DNA from 4 places in the Exiguobacterium sp. N4-1P genome. Region 3 is predicted to be linked to each of the others. Evidence: riboswitches for the same ligand, from Rfam matches in the RefSeq annotation. Region 3 holds a riboswitch; each other region holds the start of a gene.

Region 1 (4,462 bases), 200 kb from region 3:
TTGAGTCAGCTCCTTCTTTTTTCATCAGCCCGTTCGAAATCAGCGGGACCTAGCTCTTGTCATGACCCTCGATCAGAATGTTCCTCAAAACCACGGCACTTTTCTAGCGTGTCATTTTCTTGTATTTTCCTAAGATGAGACCCTTCACTATTTCACCGACTCGTTTGGTACAGGCGTGCCTCATAGGGCTGCAAGATCTTACTTGCACTCTCTTCATAGTTCGAGAGAAGTAACTGTTCATTCGGTAAGGCGAATGTCGTTTCGACCTGTTCATCATGGACGTTCAAGACGATTCGCCACGTCACCCCTTCGAATTCCCGTTCATATACGTAAAGATAAGGATCCTGAATCGCCAAATCACGATACACGCCATACACCATGACAGGATGTTCTTTTCGTAATTGAATCAACTCCCGGTAAAACACGAGAACCGATTGCGGATCCTGTTCAGCTGCCTGCACGTTGATTGTTTTATAGTTCGGATTGACCGTCATCCATGGTTCCCCTGTCGTAAATCCGCCTGCCCGGCTATCATCCCATTGCATCGGTGTCCGCGAATTATCCCGCGCCCGTAGCTGCATCGATGACAAGACAGTGCCACTCGGCTCTCCCGCTGCGACGCGCTCCTCGTAACGATTACGGAAGGCGACGTCTTGGTACAGAGAAGCATCCGAGAAACGAATACCCGTCATCCCGATTTCTTCTCCTTGATAGACATATGGGATACCCGGTAACGTGTGTAGCATCAAGCCGAGTAACTTGGCGCTCTCGACACGATAGCACTCGCTACCGAAGCGCGTGACTTGTCTTGTATGATCGTGATTATTCAAAAATTGTGAAGCGACGCCTTTCGGGTACAGCGCATCATACCACCGTTTTTGAATCTGTTTATACCGCAGCAGGTCCATTTCTTCCATGTCATCGGCGACTTCGAAATGAAACAACGTCTGTAACTCCTGACGTTCTTCGCTGACATATAACAGCCCGTCTTCGGGACCGACAAACGGAATCTCCCCGACCGTAAACAAGTCTTTCCCCGCAAGAACTTCCTGATGCATCTCCTGTAAAAATTCATGGACTCCCGGTTGATTGCCTAAGTAGGACAAGTCAAACGGATCCTCCACATCGTCAAACGCCGCTCGTTTTTTAATCAAGTTAATGACATCCATCCGGAAACCATCGATGCCTCGGTCAATCCACCATCGCATCATCGTGTAGACAGCTTGACGGACGGCAGGCTGTTCCCAGTTCAAATCAGGTTGTTCTGACGCAAACGAATGAAAATAGTACTGTTGCCGTCCTTCATCCCATGTCCATGGACTCGGCGCAAAATACGACCGCCAATTGTTTGGTGGTGTTCCTTTTTCCCCGTCATGCCAAATGTACCAATCTGACTTATCATTCGTTTGATCACGGCGCGACTCCTCAAACCAGTGATGTTGATTACTTGTGTGATTGACGACAAGATCGAGAATGATTTTTAAGCCGCGCGCATGCGCCGATTCAATCAGCTGGTCCAAATCTGCCATCGTGCCGGCTTTCTCCATGATGCCGTAATAGTCAGCGATGTCGTAACCGTTGTCGATATCAGGTGATGTATAACAGGGGTTAAGCCAAATGACATCCACCCCCAGTGAGGCGATGTAGTCGAGCTTTTCAATCACGCCCCGCAAGTCCCCCATCCCGTCTCCATTCGAGTCGTTAAAACTCCGCCAGTACACTTGATAAACGACGGCTTCTTTCCACCAGGTCCGATTCATCTTTTCCATCTCCCGTCTAGTAGTCAATCGATTACTTGTCTAGTGTATCAAGAACATCGTCTGAAATTGGAATGTTCTTCTAATTTTTAAGGAATTTTAAAAAACCTCTTTCATTTTGACTGAAAATTCGCTATTCTTGACGACAATACCTGAAGGAGGAACAGAGATGAAACATTTCGCCCCATCGATCGCCATCGATCGCTTGCCCGATCCCGTCTTCGCAGAACTTGCCCAACGGATCGGTTCCGTCAAAGCCGCAGGACACGACGTCATCACGCTAGGTCAAGGAACACCGGACCAAACGACACCCGTACATATTCTCGATGCTTTAAAACAAGCCATCGATGATGCAAGTAATCTCCAATACCCGCCGTTTCGCGGACATGATTTCTTAAAACAGGCCGTCGCTAATTTTTATGAATCAGAATTTGGCGTGTCGGTTGATCCGGCGACAGAAGTCGCGATTTTACTCGGAAGCAAGGCCGGCATCGTCGCCCTTCCGCAGACGATCGTCAATCCCGGTGAAGGGGTCATCGTCCCGGATCCAGGTTACCCGGATTACTTATCAGGCGCAGCACTTGCCGGTGCGTATCCGATCACGCTTCCGCTTCTCGCTGAAAATAGCTTTTTGCCTGACTATGATCTCCTCGATTCGCTTGACGTCGAACGAGCCCGGATGTTGTTCCTCAACTATCCGAGTAATCCGACCGGTGCGACAGCGACGGCAGCGGCTTTTGAACAAACGGTCGCGTTCGCTGATGCACATGACATTTGCGTCGTCCATGACTTAGCGTACGGCGGGATCAGTTTCGATGGTCCGACGCGGAGTTTCCTCCAGACGGAAGGCGCTAAGCATGTCGGGATTGAGTTGTTTTCACTCTCTAAACGGTTCAACATGTCCGGCTTCCGGATTGCCTTTGCAATCGGTAATCCGTCCGTCATCGCGAGCATCGAAACATACCAGGAACACCTTTACGTCAGTGCCTTCACACCGATCCAGCATGCAGCGACGGTCGCACTTTCAAGCGATCAGACATGTGTCCGTGAACTGAGCGCCTTGTATGAGACGCGACGCGATGCGTTGTTCGGTGCATTAAACGAAATCGGCTGGGACGGACCGGTTCCCGGCGGTTCGTTCTTCGTCTGGCTCCCTGTTCCGTCCGGCTTCACGTCCCAAAGCTTCACCGATCACCTGCTCGACGAAGCGCATGTCGCCGTGACACCGGGTCATTTCTTTGGTACATACGGTGAAGGTTACGTCCGGATCAGTCTGATTGCCGATGTCGACCGACTCGTCGAGGCTGTCAAGCGAATCGGGACCCTTCAGCTCTTCCAAACCGCCGTTGCCGAATAATTCTGAAAAAACGTTTGACAGATGGGAATCATTTCCGTTAAAGTAAATCCCAACAGCATAGCTACTTATCGAGAGCGACCGAGGGATTAGGCCCAACGACGTCCGGCAACCACCAGTAATGGAACGGTGCCACATCCTACAGAACTTCTTTTGTTCTGAGAGATAAGTTACGAAATTCTACACTTCGTCGCTTTTTTCTGGTTGCTCTCTAACTGGAAAAAAGCGATTTTTTTGTATCGGGAGGGAAACATCATGATTGAGTTCGCACACATCACAAAACAATTTGTCCGTGACCGTACACCGATTTTTGCATTAAACGATGTCAACTTAACGATTGAACAAGGGGAAATCTTCGGCATCATCGGTGAATCCGGCGCCGGAAAAAGTACACTCTTACGGTTGATTAACGGACTCGAGACACCGACGAGCGGTACGGTCATAGTAGACGGAGCCAATCTATCACGTGTCTCCAAAACGTCTCTCCGCAAACTCCGTCTCCGGGTCGGTATGATCTTTCAACACTTTCAACTGATTCAGTCCCGCACCGTTGCCGACAATATCGCGTTCGCCTTAAAGGCTGCCGGTGTCAAACGACGTGAGTTCCCGAAACGGATTCAAGAATTAACGGCACTCGTCGGACTCGAAGGATTCGAGACGAACTATCCGAGCCAACTCAGTGGTGGACAAAAACAACGCGTCGGCATCGCACGAGCGCTCGCCAACAATCCAAACATCTTACTCTGTGACGAAGCGACCTCAGCGCTCGATCCGGTGACGACGCTCCAGATTCTCGATTTACTGAAAGATTTGAACGCCCGGCTCGGTTTGACGATCATCCTCATCACCCACGAAATCGACGTCGTCAAACAAATTTGTCACCGCGTCGCCGTCATGGCGCACGGTGAAGTCGTCGAAGTCGCTTCGACTTACGCCATATTTAGTCAAGCCGAACATCCGGTCACAAAACATTACGTCGATACGGCACTCCAAATCGAGTTGCCGGAACGGATTTTACGGACGACACCCGGCAAAGTCATTCGACTTCAGTTCACGGGTGAAAAAACAAGTGAGAGTACCTTATCTGAAGCCATCAAACAATTCGATATCGCAGTCAGCATCCTGCATGGGAAGGTCGACTACATTCAGGACGTCGCGTTTGGCGTCTTAATCGTCAGTTTGACGGGACCGACACTGCACGTGAATCGTGCCTTAACCTGGCTCGAGGGACAGTTGCACGCAATCGAGGTGATTCAAGATGTCGCTTGACCGGTTTACGACCATACTCCCTGACTTAACGAAAGCACTCGGAGAGACGGCCTTCATGGTCGGCATTTCACTCGCCTTCGCC
Region 2 (4,462 bases), 370 kb from region 3:
TAAACCGGCAATTGACGACCGTTATCATGAAGAACATGTCGTTTCGCACGTCGGCAACTCTGTCATCGCGGTACCGATGGCGACGAGCCGTGACGTGTACGCGGCAGTCGCACAAGAGACACAAGTGGTCGCGATTGACGAAGTTCAGTTCTTTGATGATGAAATCGTCGATGTCATCGAGGCCCTCGCGCAGGACGGAAAACGTGTCATCTGTGCCGGACTCGATCAAGACTTCCGGGCGGAACCATTCGGTAAGATGCCGGAACTTCTCGCACGGGCAGAGTTCGTCACGAAACTGCAGGCGATCTGCCTGTCGTGCGGTGACCCGGCATCGCGGACGCAACGTTTAATCGACGGTCGACCTGCCAACTACAATGATCCAATCATTTTAGTCGGCGCGTCAGAGTCGTATGAGCCGCGTTGCCGCCACTGCCATGAAGTGCCGGGGAAATCGCAAGCCCTGCAACAATGGAAGAAACAGCAACAGAACTGATGAAGTAAACGAAGGACTGATTCATCAGTCAGGACAACATCAATCAAATGGCCGATACTCCCATCGTTTCAAGGGAGCATCGGCCATTTTTTTGCGCATTCATATTGTTTTGGACGGCTTAGTCGATGCTTGAAACACGCATCGAAACAGTCTTCATCCCTTGCTTTCGCGCAGGAAAGACATCAACCGGTGTGGGTCAAACGACTATATTGGTGTACAAAGTGTGTTGCCTCGCGGACAATCGTTTCTTGATCATAATCGAGGGTCGCGACATGATAGGAGTCAAGCAGGCAATAGCTCCGTTTGTCCGTCGAACCGATGACTTGATAAAGGTAATCCGAACTTTCAGGCGGGACGACATGGTCTTCGGCAGAATATAAAATAAGTGTTGGAATCTCGATGGCTGGTAAGAGTGGACGTGTCTGGTCAATCAAGGTCAAAAGTTCCGATGCGCAGACGACAGGGACCTGGTCATAGATGATTTCAAACGCTTCACGTTTAATGTCTGGGGTACTTTCTTTTAAGTAGCGTGGACAGTCTTCAAAAGATAATGCTTCATAGGCAGGAATCGCTAACGCTGCATTGATCGTAATCAATCCGTCAGCAGGTAATCCTTCCGCGACGAGTGCAAGGGCAAGTGTCGCACCCATCGATTGTCCGGCGATGAAAATGGACGAACAATGATTGGTTAAGACGTCGAACCCTTGGCGGAGGCTTTGTTTCCAATCTTCAGCAGTCGACGCTTCGAAATCACGGATGCTCGTCCCGTGTCCGTCGAGACGCGGGGCATACACGGTAAACCCTTGGGCGGCAAACTGCTCTCCGACAGTACGGACGCTTTGAGGGGTTGCGTTAAAACCGTGAGACAGTAAAATACCGATTGGACCTCGTTCAATCAAAAAAGCTTCTGCGCCAAACAGGACGGGTGATGATGAATTCATAAAGGGTTCCTCCTTCTATTAAAAAACTCGTAGTGCTTTAGGCGCACTACGAGATTCTCGTAAGTATCATCCAAAGCATCGGCTTTGCTGGTCGGAGCACCTTGCATGTTGCAGGTTGCCGTGGGTTCGTAGAGCCAGATCTCTCGCCCACTCTTGATATATCGTATAGGAATTGTCGGAATAATCATTGTGAAGAGAATAGCATTGATTGAAATACGTTGTCAAGACGTCAAAAAGAAGTCGAAATTGATAAACTGGGTAATTTGGTTTAATTTTGAAAATATGGTTGACTTGAGAAAGGAATCCCCGTAGTGTAAGCATTAGATTCACGACATAAGAACGACTTGAAACATCACACATATGAACTTCATACCGTAGCACTTATCGAGAGAGGTGGAGGGACTGGCCCTACGAAACCTCGGCAACAGACTTCTTACGTCGTACTGTGCCAATTCCGTCAGACGTTTGTCTGAAAGATGAGCGGAGCGGATTCTGCCTTAGTGCAGATGGAAGGATCCTTTTCTTTTAAGAGAAGGGTCCTTTTTTTGATGTTTTCCTAAAAAAAGAGAATGAAATACAATTCATTTTGTATTTTAGAATGACCTGTGCTAGTCTTGAGCTGTATAACTCAATAACCAGTTCTTCGGGGTAGGGTGAAAATCCCAACCGGCGGTGATGCGATTGATAAATCGATGAGCCCGCGACCTGCAGTGTACGCACTGTGGCTGACTTGGTGAGACTCCAGGGCCGACGGTAAAGTCCGGATGGGAGAAGGACGAAACAATGCGCTTGCTGCCATTTTCTGAAAAAATGTTTTCAGGGAAAGGTCTGTTTCTGTATGTGTAAAAACAGAAACGCGAGACGCTTATTTCGTCAATCCTTCAATCACGACGCCCCTTTTACAGGAGGCGTCTTTTTTATTGAAAGGAGCGGAAAAAATGGAAACATTCATGAGTTATGCGATGCAACTAGCACACATGTTAAACGGTCAAACGAGCCCGAATCCGAGTGTCGGCTGCGTCATCGTCAAACAGGGGCGGATTGTTGGTTTTGGGGCCCACCGTTATGCGGGAGGACCCCATGCCGAAGTCGAAGCGCTCCTCATGGCAGGTGAAGCAGCACGCGGAGCCGATCTCTACGTGACACTCGAACCGTGCAATCATCACGGCAAAACACCGCCGTGTACGGAAGCAATCCTCGAAGCAGGAATCAATCGTGTTTTTATCGCGACAGAGGACCGCCACGCGCTCGTCGCAGGAAGCGGTATCACACGTCTCCGTCAGGCGGGGATTGACGTCGAAGTCGGTCTACTAAAAGACGAGGCAGTGGCACTGTATGAACCATTTTGGACGGCGATTGAACGAAAACGTCCGCATGTCACAGTGAAAGTCGCCCAAACGATGAACGGGACGATTGCGACGGGTGAACAACGCTTTATCACTTCGGAAGCGGCACGTGCTGACGGACGGCAGTTACGCGGGATACACGACGCGATTCTCGTCGGAAGCGACACGGTGATCATCGATGACCCGGCACTGACGTTGCGCAGTTCGACCGGCATCGAACCGGTCCGTGTCATTGTCGATCGCCGCGGGCGCCTGACTGAAACATTCCAAGTCTTAAACGATGGCTTGAATCCGACGTACTGGCTGACGGAACAGCCACGAACAAGCGAACGGGCGAACGTGACGGTTTTCGTCGGGACGTATGCGACACCGGACCAAATCCTCGAACTTTTATATGAACAAGGTATTCGCAGTCTGTTGATTGAAGGTGGTCCCACGATTCAATCCGCATTTTTAGAAGCGGATCTCGTGGATACGATCGAACTCTATCAGGCACCGTCCCTCTTCAGTGGGACCAAGTCTCTGACGACGGAACAGGACATCGAAGACCGTTTTGATTTAGTGAAAATGAACCAAATCGGACAAGACGTCCATCTCCAGTATGTACGAAAGGAGAGGATGACATGTTTACCGGATTGATTGAAGAACTCGGCACAATAAAACGGAAAGTCCCCCGTCCGAACGGGCTGGCGCTCGAAATTGAAGCGACAGCAGTGCTTGACGGAACAAAGATTGGCGACAGCATTGCCGTTGATGGGATTTGTTTGACGGTGACGGCGATGACGAAGAGCGGATTCACGGCCGATGCCGTCCATGAGACGATCCGAGCGACGTCGCTGCAGACGTTACGGGTCGGAGCAGCCGTTCAACTCGAACGCGCGATGCCGGCGAATGGACGGTTCGGCGGTCACTTCGTCAGCGGTCATATCGACGGAACGGCTCGGTTTCTCAGCCGGCGACCGGACGGTGAAGCGATGGAATACCGTTTTGAGGCAGGCGACTGGAGCAAGTACTGTATTCCGAAAGGATCGATTGCGATTAATGGGACGAGCCTGACACTGCAACATGTCGGAAACGACGCGGTGACGATTTCATTGATTCCCCATTCACGCCAAGTCACGACGTTCGATCGCTTGCAGACGGGTGCCCTCGTCAATATCGAATGTGACTTGATGGCGAAACATCTCTATCACTTTACGCAGAAGGATGCGAAAACGGACTGGTCGGCATTTTTAGGAGGCGAAGCATGATGAACGGATTTGATTCGATTGAAGAAGCAGTGGATGACTTAAAACGCGGACGACCGATCATCGTCTGTGACGATGAAAACCGTGAGAACGAAGGGGATCTCGTGTTACTTGCGGAACATGCGACACCCGAGATGATTAACTTCATGATCACTTACGGCAAAGGACTCGTCTGTGTCCCGGTCAGTCCGGATATCGCAACACGACTCGAACTCCGGCCGATGACAGATGTCAACACGGATCCGCACGGAACGGCTTTTACGATCAGCATTGATCATGAAGATGCGAAAACCGGCATCAGTGCAGCGGAACGGGCAATGACGATTCAGCGGATGTTGACGGATGGTCCAAAGCAGTTCAAGCGTCCCGGACACATCTTTCCGTTGATCGCAAACGAAGGCGGCGTTCGCGTCCGGCGTGGTCATACGGAAGCAG
Region 3 (4,462 bases):
GCGATGGCGATGACATCGTTTTGAGAACGCTGGAAACCTTCGATATATGCCATGTCCCCGAGTCCTCCTCCTCCGACTACTCCGGCCATTGCCGTGTAACCGACGAGCGCGACGAGCGTGACGGTGATACCGGAGACGATTGCTGGTAGTGCTTCCGGAATCAACACTTTATAAATGATTTGGAACTTCGTTGCCCCCATCGATTCCGCTGCTTCGATGACACCTTTGTCGACTTCACGCAGTGCCAGTTCGACCATCCGCCCGTAAAACGGTGCCGCCCCAAGAATCAGTGCCGGAAGTGCCGCTGTTGGTCCTAAGAACGATCCGACGATGATGAGCGTCACTGGAATCAATAAAATCAACAATATAATAAACGGAATCGAACGGAAGATGTTGACTAAAAAGCTGAGCACGGAATACAGTGCCCGGTTCTTAAACAATAAGTCTTCATTCGTCGCATACAACAACAGACCAATGATTAAACCGAGTATGAAAGTCGCTAGACCCGCGACGGCTGTCATATAAACGGTACTGCCGGTCGCCGTCCAGACCATTTCCCAATCGAGGTCGTTAAAGAATGTCGTCATCGGTGATCCACCTCCACTTCCACGTCACTCGCTTGAAGTTTCGCGATGACCGCTTGTGTTTCATGTGCCGCACCAATCAGTTGGATGAACAACGTTCCGAGTGCACCGTCTTGCGTCTGTCCGACGTTCCCGCCGATGATATTAAATAATAAGGTCGAATCTTTCATGACTTCTGCCAGGATCGGACTTTCTGCTGTCGAACCGACGAATGTCAGCTGGACGATTTTCCCTGTCGGATAGCGCTCACGAAGTTTCGCGAACGTCAACTCGTTTTCTGTAGACGACGTCAGTTGTTTGACGAATTCTTTTGTCATCGCTTGTTTCGGATGCCGGAAGACTTCTGAAACAAGACCCTGTTCGACGATTTTTCCGGCCTCCATGACGGCGACCCGGTGACAGATTTTTTGAATGACGTGCATCTCGTGTGTGATCAAGACGATCGTCAGTTTTAGTTTTTTATTGATGTCGACGAGTAACTCTAAGATCGAGTCCGTCGTTTTCGGATCAAGGGCGCTTGTCGCCTCGTCACATAATAAGACGTCCGGGTTTGATGCCAGTGCGCGGGCAATCCCGACGCGTTGTTTTTGTCCACCGGATAGTTGTGACGGATAAGCGCCTTCGCGACCGTCGAGTCCAACGAGTTGAATCAGCTCGGCGACCCGTTCTTTCCGGCGTGCTTTCGGATATCCGCCGAGTTCGAGCGGGAACATAATGTTTTCTTCGACCGTTCGTGACCAAAGCAAGTTGAAGTGCTGAAAGACCATCGAGACATTTTTCCGGACGCCGCGTAATTCTTTCGGTCGTAACGTCGTCATCTCGACACCGTCAATTTGAATCGAACCGCTTGTCGGTGCTTCTAACATGTTCAGCAGGCGAATCAACGTTGACTTCCCTGCACCGGAATAACCAATTATTCCGAAAATTTCGCCGCGCTCAATCGTGAGATCGACGTTTGCGACAGCTTCGACTTCGCCGCGCTTCGAGCGATAAATCTTTCCTACATCCTGTAAACGAATCACTACTGTCCCTCCTAAACATAAAAAAAAGTGCGCACGTTTTAGAGCAAACGCGCGCACTTTCAGTACACAAAACCATTTGCTCTCATCTTGCAGACGTTCGTCTGCTGGAATTAGCACCACTTCGGAAATAAATTCCGCGGTTGCCGGGTTTCATCGGGCCAGTCCCTCCACCACTCTTGATAAGAGTTATCGGTATTTAGTTGTTTTTAATATATTTTGAATATTAGCAGGGGTTATTTTGCTTGTCAAACAGTTTTTTCAGAAACTTTTTCGAGCAGACTGAAAGCATGCGTTAAATCTTCTTTCAAATCCTCTGCATCTTCAAGTCCGACCGAGATCCGGACGAGACCATCCGTGATGCCGAGTTCCGCCCGACGTTCTGCTGGAATCGATGCATGTGTCATCCGTGCCGGAACGGAAATCAAACTTTCGACCGCCCCTAAGCTTTCAGCAAGCGTGAAGAAGTGTGATGCTTCCACAAGTTTCTCTGCATTTGCAGCTGAACCGACATCAAAGCTGATCATCCCACCGAAACCAGTCGCTTGTTTTTGTTGAATCGCATGACCGGGATGCGATGCGAGCCCCGGGTAGAAGATGTTCGAGACGACGTCTTGCGCTTGCAAGAAGCTGACAAGTTCATGTGCTGTCTCTTCGATCGCTTCCATCCGGATACCGAGCGTCCGTAATCCACGGACAAGCAAGAAGCTGTCTTGCGGTCCGAGAATTCCACCCGTCGAGTTTTGGATGAAGTGGAGTTCTTCGCCGAGCGTATCATCGTTGACGACGACAAGCCCTGCGACGACGTCCGAGTGTCCGCCGATGTATTTCGTTGCACTATGCAGCACGATATCTGCCCCAAGCGCGATTGGTTGTTGCAAGTATGGTGTCGCGAACGTGTTGTCGACGACGAGCTTCAAGTCGTGACGACGCGTGATGGCTGCGATTGCTTCGATGTCCGTCACTTTTAATAACGGGTTCGTCGGTGTTTCGACGTAGAGCATCTTCGTGTTGTCCTGAATCGCCGCTTCCGTCGCGCTGAGATCCGTCGTATCGACGAATGTCACTTCGATGTTGAACTTCGGTAGGACACGTTGCATCAAGCGGAACGTTCCTCCGTAGACGTCGTCCGTCATGACGATGTGGTCGCCAGACTGAAGCAGATTGAAGACAGCATGGATCGCCGCCATCCCTGATCCGAATGCGAATCCACGGACGCCTCCTTCAAGATCAGCAATCAATCGTTCGATGCTCGTCCGCGTCGGGTTTGCTGTGCGCGAGTACTCATACCCGTCTTTTAATTGACCGATTTTTTCTTGCTTATATGTGCTCGTTTGATAGATTGGCGGTGTAACGGCACCCGTTGCCTTGTCTACACCCGTTCCTCCGTGAATCAACGCTGTTTTTTTACGCATGTGTCTCGTCCACCTTTTCAAAGATTTGTTGGCTCAAATACCGTTCTGCACTGTCTGCGAAGACGGTGACAATCGTACTTCCAGGATGGCGCTGGGCGATATCGAGCGCCGCGGCGAGTGCCGCTCCTGCTGAACTGCCGACGAGTAACCCTTCACGTGCCGCCAGTTCATGGACCTTCGTAAAAGCATCCGAATCAGAAATCGTATGAATTTCCTCAACTAAATCACGAGAAACGAGACTCGGCCATTTAGCTGTCCCGATTCCTTCTGTTTTATGCGGTCCGGCTGACCCTCCGTTGAGGACGGAGCCTTCCGGTTCGACGATTGCCCCTTTTGTCCCGAAGCGTTCTTTTAAGAAAGCCGTCGTTCCGGCAAACGTTCCACCTGATCCGCATCCGGCGACGAACCAGTCGATGTGACCGAGTTCCGCCACAAGCTCCGGACCAAGTGTCCGCTGATAAGTGACCGAGTTTTCTTCGTTTTCGAATTGGAGTGGCACATAACTGTTCGGAATCGTTTGTCCGAGTTCTTTTGCCTTATCGATTGCGCCTTGCATATCGAGTTCAGTCGGCGTGTTGACGACAGTCGCGCCGAGTGCCCGCATCAACGTCTGTTTCTCTTGACTGAACTTTTCCGGGACGACACAAATGACCTGTAAGTCATATTTTTTAGCGGCGAGCGCCAAACCGATGCCGGTGTTGCCGGCAGTCGGTTCGATGATCGTTCCGCCTGGTGTCACGTAACCCTGTTCGATTGCGGCATCAACGAGTTGGATACCGAGGCGGTCTTTGACGCTGCCCCCAGGGTTCATCCATTCGAGCTTCGCCAAAATCCGCGTACCAGCAGGCAAATCGAACGAAGTAATCTCGTACAGTGGCGTATTTCCGACGAGGTCGCGGACTGACTTCGCGATCATCCGAAGACGATGTCCCATTCGTCGCGACCGGCAAGCATTTTCTCGGCATAGTGCTTCGCTCCTTTAAGGTCGTGTGCGCTCGCAAACCCACATTGCGTTTCGTTTTGTGCCGGAATCACTTCAGCCGCTAAGACGTCGTTCAATGTCTTCTCGACGAGTTCACTCATTTTTTCGACTGAGTCAAAGTTCATCATCGCCATGTAGAAACCAGTCTGGCAGCCCATTGGCGAAACATCGATGACGTCGTCCGAATAGTTGCGGATGTTTTCAGCAAGTAAATGTTCGAGTGTGTGCATCGCACGCATCGGCATTTGCTCGACGTTCGGTTGTGTGAAACGAATATCATATTTGACGACTTGGTCGACTTTACCTTCTTTATAGCCTGCTACACGAATATATGGTGCTTTGACTTTCGTATGGTCCAAGTTAAAGCTTTCTACGTTCATTTTTTTGATTGTCATGATTTATTCCCCCATTTTCTCGGCTTCTATGAGCCAGACGAAGTGATTGTATTGTGTGAATGTCACG
Region 4 (4,462 bases), 600 kb from region 3:
TCCAACTGAAAGCAGGTCAACTCGTCGACCTCGTCATGTGGAAAGGTCATCCGGAGACATTGACGATTGTTTGGAAACACGCATTTCATTATGAAGTACCGACCATGACGGAATTACCGGCACGCGACGTATCGAATGGTTCGCCCGAGTCCGCCACTGCGTCACCTGCAAATAAACAGGCGAAAACAGGACGCTACGACAAGATGATGCAACGGAAACCGAAGGCGAAGAAAGTCAAAAAAGAGCGGCGCCTCCGGGAGAAAAAAGCCCATCAGCTCGAACGCCTCGATACGACGACGTTACCCGGTCAACCAATCGAATTCGTCGATAAAACGGCACTCGATTTTGCTTCCTACGACGGCATGCGTCTCGTCATCGTCGGTAATGAGCAACAGCGCGCCGTCTACCGCGACTTCTTTGCGGAGACGGGAGTCGAATTAATCCATCTTGGCGGTGACGCCCAAGCCGCGAAAAAAATCGCCTGTCTCGCGAAAAAGACGGACGCGATCGTCGTCGTCAAAAGTCGGGTTTCTCACGCAGCAGCGGCACATGTTCTCGTGCAAGCAAAAAAGCACGATATTCCGTTTGCGATTGAACGACTCGATGGACGACGCTCTTTGTATACGGCGTGCCAGCAACAACTTGAAAAAGCAATGGTCCAACGTTTACTAAAAGACGAGCGTTAAAAAGTGAAACCTCCTCAAAAATAAACCGTAAAGAAAGGTAGCACTTATTTTTGAGGAGGATCTTTCGATGTCAAAACAATTAAAATTAGCAGCGCGCGAGTCGTTGCAGGGACGATGGGGCTTCATGGCATTAATGATGTTGTTGTTCTTAATCATTCAAGGCGTTCCGAACGGATTTGCGTCCTCACCCGAAGAGGATTTCCAATTTATCGACTTGATTGGTATGCTCTTGACGGTGTTGACCTTACCGGTTGCAATGGGATGGTCATGGCTCGCCCTATCTGTCGCCCGAGACGAGCAGACGAAAGTCGCCGATTTGTTTGAGCCGTACAAAATGTTCTTGAAAGCCATTGGAGTGTCAATCGTCCAAACCTTTTTCTTAGGGCTATGGTTCTTACTTTTCATCATTCCAGGAATCATTAAGTCATTCTCTTACATGTTGACGTATTACATCATTCGGGACGAACCATCGATTGGCATCCTTGATGCCATTACGCGTTCACGCCAAATGATGGATGGACACAAAAAAGAGGCGTTTTTCCTCGTCCTTTCGTTCATCGGTTGGTTCTTGCTCGGAATTGTTACGATCGGAATCGGTTTCCTCTGGATTGGCCCGTACTTCAGCGTCACAATCGCGAAGTTCTACGATCGCGTGCGTGGGGAAGAAGTTTCGACGACTGGTCACCGGACAGCCATGATGGATGCAAATCACAATGACTCACCGTTCGTATCACCAGAATGAATTGATTTTGAACAGCACCATACAAAGCAGGGATTGCCATCTTAAACCGATGTGCAATTCCTGTTTTTAGCTTCTAGACAAAGAAGTATCAAGAAACAGAGTGATTTTCCAAATGTTTTTTAATTCCGATAGGAAAAGAAGGTTTAAAGGTTGCTTTACTCTGCTAAAAGATGTACGCTAATTTCAATTATTCTTATCACGAGAAGTCGAGGGACTGGCCCGACGACACTTCAGCAACCCCGCATGAGCGGAAGGTGCTACTTCCAAGAGGAATTTATTCCTTTGAAGATAAGAGCCGACAGTAGACATTCGTCGCTCTTTTCTAAACGAAAAGAGCGATTTTTTTATGCAAAAAGGGGGCACAGGGGATGGAATACGGATTTTGGTTACCAATCTTCGGAGGTTGGTTACGAAACGTCGAGGATGAACAAATGCCAGCGACATTCGATTATGCGAAACAAGTCGCACAGACGGCAGAACGGATTGGCTTTTCTACGACATTGATTGCAGAATTGAACTTAAACGACATTAAAGGAATAGCCGAACCGAGTCTTGAGGCGTGGACGACGGCAGCGGCCATCGCGGCGACAACGGAACGGTTGGAAATCATGACAGCCGTCCGGCCCGGTTTTCATAATCCGGCGACGACAGCAAAGATGGCGGCGAACATCGATCAGCTGAGTAATGGACGCTTCACGCTCAACGTCGTCTCGGCCTGGTGGGAGGAAGAAGCCCGTCAGTACAATGGGATATTTACAGCCCATGACGAACGATATGCCCGGACGGAAGAATTCGTGACGGTCATGAAAGGATTATGGGCGGACGCATCACCCTATAGTTTTGATGGGGACTACTATCAGCTGGAACGGGCAGAGCTTCACCCGAAACCCGTTCAGCGTCCCGAAATCAAGCTCTACGCTGGTGGTGAGAGTGAGACGGGGAAACAGACGATCGTCAATCACTGTGATGCCTATGTCATGCATGGAGGAACGGTCGATGAAGTCGCGACGAAAATTACGGATATGAAAACCCGCCGCGCGGTGACCGGGAAACAGCCGCTTGCGAGTTTCGGACTGGCGGCCTATATCATCTGTCGCGAGACGGAAGAAGCGGCGCTCGAAGAATGGCGCCGGATTACGAACGTCAAGGAAGACGGTGCCGGATATGCCGGATATGACGACTTCGTCAGTAAATCGCAACTCGAACAACAGGTCAAACGAAATGACTATTCGGTCTCAAACCGGGGACTGCGTCCGAACTTGATTGGGACGCCGGATCAAATCGCAGAACGGATTCTTGAATTTGAAGCAGTCGGCGTGACATTGCTCTTGCTTCAATTTTCTCCGCAACTCGAAGAAATGGAACGCTTTGCCCGCGAGGTCATGCCACGCGTCGAAGCGAAACGAAAGGTAGGTCAACTAAAATGACGAAAATTCATATCTTACACGAAAATCAGGAATGGACGGATCATTTAATCAAGCGACTCGAGGAACTCAACTTACCGTATGAACAGTGGCACCTCAACGAAGGGGTCGTCCCACTCGATGAAACACCACCGGAAGGCGTTTTTTACAGCCGGATGAGTGCCTCGTCCCATACGCGCGGGCACCGCTATGCACCAGAATTGACGGAAGGGGTCCTCGCTTGGCTCGAAGAACATGACCGGACCGTTTTCAACGGAACTCGTGCGTTACGACTCGAGGTCAGTAAGGTCAACCAATACACCGCCTTACGAAAAGCAGGTATCCGTGTTCCGAAAACGACGGCAGCCGTCGGACGTGATCAAATCGTCCAAGCCGCTCAAAACATCGGAGTATCGTCGTTCATCACGAAACACAATCGTGCCGGTAAAGGACTCGGCGTTCAATTGTTCCACTCGATTGAAGCACTCGAGACGTATCTTGACGGACCGACATTCGATGAGCCGGTCGACGGCATCACGTTGATTCAAGAGTACATTCAAGCACCTGAACCCTACATTACGCGTTGTGAATTCGTCGGTGGTAAGTTCGTCTATGCGGTCCGTGTCGATACGTCGGAAGGATTCGAGCTCTGCCCCGCGGATGCTTGTGTCATCGATGATTTGTTCTGCCCGGTCGGAGAAGAGGCGGCAGAGACACCGATGAAATTCCAAATTGTCGACGGGTTCGATGACCCGATCATCGCCCAGTATGAAGCGTTCCTGCAAGAAAATAAAATCGCGGTCGCCGGGATTGAGTTCATCAAGGATGCAGACGGGACGATTTATACGTACGACGTCAATACGAATACGAATTACAATTCGGACGCTGAAGCGGCAGCTGGGAAGTTCGGGATGCTGGAACTCGCAACATTCCTTGGTCATGCGTTAGAACGTCAAACCGTGAAGTGAACATCAAAAACCACTTGAAGTAAGAAAAATACCCTGATTGTGCCGGAGTCGAGCGTTAGAACGACGGACATCAGGGTATTTTTAAACTAAAAGGAGGTGGTGTCATGGTGACGTGGCGTGAAGAAAAAGTACTTGCGATTCCAATCGAACAGGCGTGGCATCTGTTTGATCACGATCGACTGCAACGACTCATTCCGGGTGTCGTCCAGCATGAGGTGATTGAACGTAAGCCGGGCGTCGTCGGATCGACGTACCGGCAAACCTACATGCAAGGGAATCGTCTTGAAACCTACATCGTGACCGATCTCGCTTATACGAATGAACCGGACTATAAACAAAATACGATTGGTTTTACGTTAGCGAAGATGTTTCGCCTTGAGATGTCGTTTGCGCTGAAGCGAATTGATGCGACGAGCTGCCGTTTGATTTACACGGGGAAAAATGAAGGCGTCAACTTCGTCGGTCGCAGTCTCTTATCGTTAGGCGGAGAACGTGAAAACGAGAAAATCGTCAAAGGATTTCTCGAGCGGCTCGAAAAAGAAGTGAAGCAAATCCAAGAATAAAAAGGTACGCTTACTCTCGATTACTGCGAGAATAGGCGTACCTTTTTAAGTAAGGAAGATGATACTTAACAAAAAAATATAAACGTATTTACAAAAAACT

Evidence for each region. Region 3 has a riboswitch for S-adenosylmethionine ahead of A0126_RS11520 (methionine ABC transporter ATP-binding protein). Riboswitches for the same ligand answer to the same signal wherever they lie in the genome.
Region 1: linked by a shared signal. The riboswitch ahead of A0126_RS12490 (methionine ABC transporter ATP-binding protein) and the one ahead of A0126_RS11520 (methionine ABC transporter ATP-binding protein) in region 3 are both predicted to bind S-adenosylmethionine.
Region 2: linked by a shared signal. The riboswitch ahead of ribD (bifunctional diaminohydroxyphosphoribosylaminopyrimidine deaminase/5-amino-6-(5-phosphoribosylamino)uracil reductase RibD) and the one ahead of A0126_RS11520 (methionine ABC transporter ATP-binding protein) in region 3 are both predicted to bind S-adenosylmethionine.
Region 4: linked by a shared signal. The riboswitch ahead of A0126_RS14490 (LLM class flavin-dependent oxidoreductase) and the one ahead of A0126_RS11520 (methionine ABC transporter ATP-binding protein) in region 3 are both predicted to bind S-adenosylmethionine.

What each region holds. Positions count from the first base shown of each region.
Region 1 covers NZ_CP022236.1:2,429,792-2,434,253, forward strand. Annotated here, with positions in the region: gene A0126_RS12480 (alpha-glucosidase) at 153-1,760, opposite strand; gene A0126_RS12485 (aminotransferase class I/II-fold pyridoxal phosphate-dependent enzyme) at 1,927-3,114, shown strand; SAM riboswitch class I at 3,177-3,283, shown strand; gene A0126_RS12490 (methionine ABC transporter ATP-binding protein) at 3,367-4,380, shown strand; gene A0126_RS12495 (methionine ABC transporter permease) at 4,370-4,462, shown strand, end outside.
Region 2 covers NZ_CP022236.1:2,602,472-2,606,933, reverse strand. Annotated here, with positions in the region: gene A0126_RS13260 (thymidine kinase) at 1-493, shown strand, start outside; gene A0126_RS13255 (alpha/beta hydrolase) at 676-1,434, opposite strand; SAM riboswitch class I at 1,495-1,597, opposite strand; SAM riboswitch class I at 1,813-1,917, shown strand; FMN riboswitch at 2,070-2,214, shown strand; gene ribD (bifunctional diaminohydroxyphosphoribosylaminopyrimidine deaminase/5-amino-6-(5-phosphoribosylamino)uracil reductase RibD) at 2,373-3,419, shown strand; gene ribE (riboflavin synthase) at 3,404-4,030, shown strand; gene ribA (GTP cyclohydrolase II) at 4,030-4,462, shown strand, end outside.
Region 3 covers NZ_CP022236.1:2,233,382-2,237,843, forward strand. Annotated here, with positions in the region: gene A0126_RS11515 (methionine ABC transporter permease) at 1-587, opposite strand, end outside; gene A0126_RS11520 (methionine ABC transporter ATP-binding protein) at 584-1,606, opposite strand; SAM riboswitch class I at 1,686-1,792, opposite strand; gene A0126_RS11525 (bifunctional cystathionine gamma-lyase/homocysteine desulfhydrase) at 1,852-3,018, opposite strand; gene A0126_RS11530 (PLP-dependent cysteine synthase family protein) at 3,011-3,934, opposite strand; gene A0126_RS11535 (S-ribosylhomocysteine lyase) at 3,931-4,395, opposite strand; gene A0126_RS11540 (class I SAM-dependent methyltransferase) at 4,399-4,462, opposite strand, start outside.
Region 4 covers NZ_CP022236.1:2,830,398-2,834,859, reverse strand. Annotated here, with positions in the region: gene A0126_RS14500 (DUF2325 domain-containing protein) at 1-686, shown strand, start outside; gene A0126_RS14495 (DUF975 family protein) at 754-1,428, shown strand; SAM riboswitch class I at 1,619-1,723, shown strand; gene A0126_RS14490 (LLM class flavin-dependent oxidoreductase) at 1,797-2,855, shown strand; gene A0126_RS14485 (ATP-grasp domain-containing protein) at 2,852-3,799, shown strand; gene A0126_RS14480 (SRPBCC family protein) at 3,904-4,362, shown strand.